Regions from separate parts of the Nocardioides houyundeii genome, predicted to be linked through region 2. Evidence: riboswitches for the same ligand, from Rfam matches in the RefSeq annotation. Region 2 holds a riboswitch; the other holds the start of a gene.
The links. A riboswitch is a leader RNA that binds a small molecule or an ion and turns the genes downstream of it on or off. The one in region 2 is predicted to bind ZMP and ZTP.
Positions count from the first base shown of each region.

Region 1: another riboswitch for ZMP and ZTP. It lies ahead of purH (bifunctional phosphoribosylaminoimidazolecarboxamide formyltransferase/IMP cyclohydrolase); the one in region 2 lies ahead of C0R66_RS00655 (benzoate/H(+) symporter BenE family transporter).

Region 1 covers NZ_CP025581.1:2,811,284-2,814,637, reverse strand. The annotation lists gene C0R66_RS13470 (cell division protein PerM) at 1-978, shown strand, start outside; gene purN (phosphoribosylglycinamide formyltransferase) at 988-1,620, shown strand; ZMP/ZTP riboswitch at 1,622-1,699, shown strand; partial or broken gene purH (bifunctional phosphoribosylaminoimidazolecarboxamide formyltransferase/IMP cyclohydrolase) at 1,746-3,319, shown strand; gene C0R66_RS13455 (bifunctional methylenetetrahydrofolate dehydrogenase/methenyltetrahydrofolate cyclohydrolase) at 3,337-3,354, shown strand, end outside.
Region 2 covers NZ_CP025581.1:126,409-129,762, forward strand. The annotation lists partial or broken gene C0R66_RS18480 (VOC family protein) at 1-168, opposite strand, end outside; gene C0R66_RS00655 (benzoate/H(+) symporter BenE family transporter) at 268-1,479, opposite strand; ZMP/ZTP riboswitch at 1,504-1,580, opposite strand; gene C0R66_RS00660 (SGNH/GDSL hydrolase family protein) at 1,634-2,398, opposite strand; gene C0R66_RS19215 (hypothetical protein) at 2,347-2,640, opposite strand; gene C0R66_RS00665 (hypothetical protein) at 2,791-3,009, opposite strand; gene C0R66_RS00670 (hypothetical protein) at 3,014-3,193, shown strand; gene C0R66_RS18485 (hypothetical protein) at 3,246-3,354, opposite strand, start outside.

The sequences.
Region 1 (3,354 bases), 1.2 Mb from region 2:
GTCCTCGCGGGCTGGACCACCTGGCGGGTCGCCCAGCGGCTGGGGGAGTCGGTGTGGGGCCACGGGCCGGACGTGCACCGCCTCTCCGACGGGGAGCGCGACTGGACCGTGCCGGTCGCCACCGGCGGCTTCGGGGTCGGCTACGCGACGGTCGCGCTGGTCACGGCGAGCCTCGTCGCGGGTTCGCTGGTGCAGCCGGACCGCAGTGCGCTGCTCACCTGGTCCCTGCTGCTCACCGTCTGCCTGGCGGCGCCTGCCATCGCGGCCGGCTCGGGCCGCGGCGCGGTGTGGGCGGCCGCGCTGCCCCCGGCGGTACGGCACGGCGCTGCCACCGCGGTGACGATCCTGCTCTCGGTGCTCGGCGTCTCAGCCGCCCTGCTGGTCGTCGCGTTCGCGCTCAGCTTCGGCGAGGCCGCCAACATGGTCGAGCAGCTCGGGACCACGGGGGGTGAGACCACCCTGCTGGGTCTGGTGAACCTGGCCCTGCTGCCCAACGCGGTGCTGCTGGCAGGGTCCTTCCTGGTCGGCCCCGGGTTCGCCGTGGGTGTCGGCACGCTGGTCTCGCCGTCGGCAGTCGTGCTCGGGCCGCTGCCGGTCCTGCCGCTGCTCGCGGCGCTGCCCGACCCGGGCACGCCCAGCTCCTGGTGGGGCCTGACCGTGGGGGTTCCGGTCCTGGTCGCCGCGGCGGCGGTGGTCCGGCTGCAACGTCGTCGCCCGACCCTGCGCTGGGACGAGGGCGCCCTGCGCGGCTGCGGCGGCGGGATCGTGGCGGGGGCGGTCCTCACCGTGCTGGCCTCCCTGGCCGGCGGCGCGGCCGGCCCCGGCCGGATGCGAGAGGTGGGCGTCTTCAGCGGGGACCTCCTGGTGCACTCGGTCACCGCGCTCGGGCTGGGCGGCCTGCTCGGCGGTCTGGTGATCACCTGGTGGCAGCGCCGCACCTCGGTCCCGGCGGACGAGGATGCCGCGCCGGAGTCCTAGACTCCGCGGGTGTCCGTGACCAGCAGCCCAGCCCGACTCGTCGTCCTCGTCTCGGGTGCCGGCACCAACCTGCAGGCGCTGCTCGACGCCTGCGCCGACCCGTCGTACGGCGCCCGCGTGGTGGCGGTCGGTGCGGACCGGGACGACATCGAGGGCCTGGCCCGGGCCGAGCGGGCCGGCGTGCCGACGTTCGTGCGCAAGGTCAGCCAGTTCACCTCCCGCGAGGACTGGGACCGGGCGATGGCCGACACCGTGGCGGCGTTCGATCCCGATCTGGTGGTCTCGGCCGGCTTCATGAAGCTGGCGGGAGCCGAGTTCCTGGCCCGCTTCCCGGGGCGCTACGTCAACACCCATCCGGCGCTGCTGCCCGCGTTCCCGGGCATGCACGGCGCGGCCGACGCGCTGGAGCACGGGGTCAAGGTCGCCGGGGCCACGTTGTTCGTGGTGGACCCGGGCGTGGACACCGGCCCGATCATCGCCCAGCGTGCGGTGCCGGTCGAGCCCGAGGACGACGTGGAGAGCCTGCACGAGCGGATCAAGGTTGCCGAGCGCGAGATGCTCGTGGAGGCCGTGGGGCGGATCGCCCGCGAGGGTCTGGTCGTGACCGGACGCAAGGTGCGCTACGGATCTGCCGGGAAGTAGGCTGGGGCCACACGACTGGCGCAGGTGGGCAACCACCAGGGAGTGACGTCGAGTGGCATCGAACGCCTGGGTGCCCCTCCTTCGTATCCGCCATCCCACGAGGAGTCCCCACCGTGAGCCCCACCGTGTCCGACCGCATCCCGCTCCGCCGAGCGCTCGTCTCCGTCTACGACAAGTCCGGGCTCGAGGAGCTCGTCCGCGGCCTCGTCGACGCCGGGGTCGCGCTGGTCTCCACCGGCGGCTCGGCGGCGCTGATCGAGGGCCTCGGCCTGCCGGTCACCAAGGTCGAGGACCTGACCGGGTTCCCCGAGTGCCTGGACGGCCGGGTCAAGACGCTGCACCCCAAGGTGCACGCCGGCATCCTGGCCGACCGACGCCTGGACTCCCACGTCGCCCAGCTCGCGGAGCTGGGCGTGGAGCCGTTCGACCTGGTGGTCTGCAACCTCTACCCGTTCAGCCAGACCGTCGCGTCCGGGGCCGGACCGGATGAGTGCGTGGAGCAGATCGACATCGGCGGGCCCTCGATGGTGCGGGCCGCGGCCAAGAACCACCCGTCGGTAGCGATCGTCACCGCACCCGAGCGGTACGCCGACGTGCTGAGCGCCGTCGCCGAGGGCGGCTTCACCCTGGCCCAGCGGCAGCGCCTCGCGGCGGAGGCCTTCGTCCACACCGCGACGTACGACGTGGCCGTGGCGAGCTGGATGGGCAACGTGCTCACCGACTCCGGCGCCGGGACCGGCTTCCCCGCCTGGCTCGGTGCCACCTGGGAGAAGCAGTCGGTGCTCCGCTACGGCGAGAACCCGCACCAGGCGGCTGCCCTGTACACCGCCGGCTCCGTGCCCGCACCGGGCCTGGCCCAGGCCAGCCAGCTGCACGGCAAGGAGATGTCCTACAACAACTACGTGGACGCCGACGCTGCCCGCCGGGCGGCGTACGACTTCGACCGCCCCGCCGTGGCGATCATCAAGCACGCCAACCCGTGCGGGATCGCGGTCGGCGACGACATCGCCCAGGCGCACCGTCGGGCCCACGACTGCGACCCGGTCTCCGCGTTCGGCGGGTGATCGCCACCAACGTGCCGGTCTCGGTGGAGATGGCCCGTCAGGTCGCGGAGATCTTCACCGAGGTCGTCGTGGCCCCGGGCTACGAGGACGGTGCCGTGGAGGTGCTGAGCGCGAAGAAGAACATCCGGCTGCTGGAGTGCGCGCCCCCGGCGCGTGGCGGCGTCGAGATGCGCCCCATCTCCGGCGGCCTGCTGGTGCAGCAGCGCGACGTGCTGGACGCCGTGGTCGACGACGGCGGGGACGACCCCACGGCGTGGCGCCTGGTCGCCGGCGAGCCGGCGGACGCCGACGTGCTGGCCGACCTCGCCTTCGCGTGGCGCGCCTGCCGGGCGGTCAAGTCCAACGCGATCCTGCTCGCCTCCGGCGGCGCCTCGGTCGGCGTCGGCATGGGCCAGGTGAACCGCGTCGACTCCTGCCGGCTCGCCGTGGAGCGCGCCGGCGAGCGGGCGGCCGGCTCGGTGGCCGCCTCGGACGCCTTCTTCCCGTTCGCCGACGGCCCGCAGATCCTCATCGACGCCGGCGTGCGCGCCCTGGTCGCCCCGGGCGGCTCGGTGCGCGACCCGGAGGTCATCGAGGCCCTGGCAGCGGCCGGGGTCACGACGTACTTCACCGGCACCCGGCACTTCTTCCACTGATCCTAGGATTGAGCATCGTGACCACACGCACCGCA
Region 2 (3,354 bases):
GAACTCGTTGCCTTCGGGATCCACCATGACGACGTGTCCGAGCGCCCCGTCGTAGTGCTCTTCCCGGACCATGCTGGCGCCGAGGGCCACCAGCTCGGGAACCCTGGCCCGGATCAACTGCTCCCGTTCGGCCACGTCCCAGGGCCCTTCGTCCGTCTGCTGGGCAGACGACCATGCCCGGCCACGGCCCGCCGAGGGCGAGCAGTCGTTGCGGCGCGGAGCGCCCTGCCTGGTGACCCCGCTGGTTCGTGACCCTCGTCGGCGTCGTCAGGGGCCGAGCCGCAGCACGAGCCGTACGACGAGGCCCGCGACGAGCGCCCAGAACGCCGCCCCCACGCCCGCGACGGCGATGCCCGAGGCGGCGGTGGCGAAGGTGACGACGGCCGGGACGTGCTCGCTCGGGTCCGCGAGCGCGGCCCGCAGCGAGGCGGCGAGAGTCCCGAGGAGAGCGAGTCCGGCGACGGCGGCCAGCACTCCGGCGGGGGCCAGCGACACCAGCGTGCCGAAGGCGGACGACGCGACGCCGAGACCGATGACCACCACCCCGCAGGTCACGCTGGCGATCCACCGGCGGGAGCGGTCGGGGCCGGCCTCTGGGCCAGCGGCGAGCGCAGCGCTGATAGCGGCCAGGTTGATCGCGTGCCCGCCCGCCGGTGCCCCGGCCAGGGTGCCCACGCCGGTGACCAGCATCGCTCGGCGCCAGGGCACGGCGTACCCGAGCCCCTTCATCACGGCGACGCCGGGGACGTTCTGCGAGGCCATCGTCACCAGGTAGAGGGGGAGCGCGATCCCGATCAGTCCCGCGACGGTGAACGCCGGCGTCGTGAGCTCAAGGCGCGGCACCAGGGACGCCGTGTCGACGGCGCGCCCGGAGACGGCCAGGTCGACCGTGATCACCGCCGTGGCGGCGAGGAAAGCCAGCGGTGCGGCGAACCTCGGAGCGAACCGGACCCCGAGCAGCCAGGCGACCACGATGGGCGCGATCGCCGCGGGGTTGTCGGCGAGCCCGACGACCGGACCGAGGCAGAGCTGGAAGAGGATCCCGGCGAGCATTGCCTGGGCGATCGAGGTCGGGATCCTGGCGATGAGCCGTCCGAGCTGGGGGAGTAGCCCGGTGAGCACGATCAGGAGGCCCGTGACCAGGAAGGCGCCGACCGCGGCGGGCCAGCCGCCCGCGACCGTGCCCGTGGTGACCAGCAGCGCCGCGCCGGGCGTCGACCAGGCAGAGGTGATCGGCAGCCTGGTCGTGAGGGCGAGCAAGATCGAGGCGAGGCCCATCGTGACGCTGACCGCGAGCAGTCCGCTCGACGCCTGTGCGGTGGTCGCGCCAACGGCCTCGAGTCCGGCGAGGACGACCACGAAGGCGCTGGTGAAGCCGACCAGGCCCGAGACGATCCCGGCGGAGACCGGCTGGAGCAGTACGCCGCGCTGTGGAGGCGCGGAGTCAGCCGGAGGGCGGTCGTCGGTCGCGTCGCGCATGTCGTCCCTCCGGCTCTCTCACCCGAGGGACACCCAGGCGGTCGACGTCTCTCCCGCGCTCCACGCCGGTCAGTCCGGCCACGCCAGTCGCGACGTCAGGCTATCCGCGCGAGGCGGTGCCCGAGGAGTGCGGGCACCGCCTCCGGAGCCGCATTCAGCGCTGGGCCAGGAACGCGTCCAGGTCGACGCCTGCCTTGCGCGCCGCCTTGCGGGCTGCGGGGGTGGTCAGGTCGGGCAGGACGAACTCCTCGGGCTCGATGCTGCGGTCGGCCTCGGCGTACTGCCGCTGGGTCTGGGCCAGGGCCTCGGCCTGGGTGGCGGCCTTGGCGAGCAGGGCGGCGTCGGCGGTCACGGCTGCTCCGGTGAGCAGGCCGCTGACGGCCGGCGTGTAGCCGCCGGAGTGGCCGGCGACGTTGGGGTGGAAGCTCTCGCCGACCGGGACGGACAGGTTGGTGAGCCAGGCCGGACTGTCGCAGACGGCGTGTCCGATGAATCGGCTGGTCGGGTTGGCGAACGAGAAGCCACGTGCCGCTGCAGCGGCGGCCAGTCGGGCGTTGAGCTGGTCAGCGGTCTGGTTGAGCCGGGTCTGCTCGGCCGGTGAGAACCAGGTGAGGGCGCTGCAGTCCTCGCCCATGAAGATCCGCGGGTAGCCCACCACCACCACCTTGGCGTTGGGTGCCTTGCTCCGGATGCTGGCGTAGAGGGTGCCCAGCGCTCCGGGCAGCGTGTTGGAGATGTAGGCCTGGGCGGTGTTGATCTTGCCGTCGCAGTTGCTCGCCCAGGCTGGGAGCGCGCACGCGGTGATCACGTCGGCGAAGCCTGCGTCGTTGCCGCCGACCGAGATGGAGACGTAGTTGGTGGTGGCGGTCAGGGCGCTGAGCTGGGTGTTGGTGACGTCGGGGATCTTCGCCCCCCGCAGGCCCGGAAGTTCAGCGAATAGCCGCGGGCGATGGCGATCAGCGACGGGAACGCCGCCGTCGAGCGCTTGCACGAGGTGCCGTCGTCGATGTAGCTGCGGGTGCCGGTGCCCGAGGAGTAGGAGTCCCCCAGGGCGACGTACGTGGGAGGTGCTGCCTGCGCGACTGGCGCGGTGAGCAGTGAAGCCGTCAGCACGGTGGCGGCGATGCCGGCGAGGTGCGCGAGTGCGCGATTCAGGGCCATGCGATGTCCTCCGGAAGCAACCCCGTAATGTGATGTAGGTCACACTAGGACCTGGTGAGCTTGGTCAGCAATGGATGCTTCGGCGGGACCGCACCGGCGTCAGCCCGCTCCTCGTGTGCCCTCCCTCGCGTGGCGTGAGCGAACGCACCGTCACTGCCTCGATCCCAGTGCAGCGTGCCAGTAGCGCGCGTTCTCGCTCCCGGTGCGGAGGATCGCGTCCTCAGCGAGCGCCTCTGGCCAGAACTCGACCAGGTAGAAGTCCACGACCTCAGGAGCGAGCTCGTCCGCCGGCCCGGCGTCCCTGCCTCGCGCACTCACCCGGACCCGGTAGCTCCCGGCCGGCAGGTTGAGGGACCGCTCGGGCTGCAAGCCCGTGAAGTTCTTGCAGGTCGACGACAACACCTTGCGCGTGGTGCTGAAGCGCAAGCAGGTCATGAAAGGCGCCAAGGTGGTGAAGTGGCGGGCCGCCACCTACGTCCCCACCCCTCAAGGGACCGGTTCGTACGATCCGCTCGGGGCGAGCGACAACTCCTTCTTCACCTGGAAGCCCTGAGTTCACAGGGCTACACCAGTGGGGCGGACCAGGGGCAGTGGACGGCGAACAATCAGACGACGACGACGAACGAGGCGACGGCCGTGTGCCAACCGCCGGCGCCCACGCCGCTGGCCGCCTGCGCGGTGGTCGTGCCCACCCCTTCGAGGCCGGCGAGGACG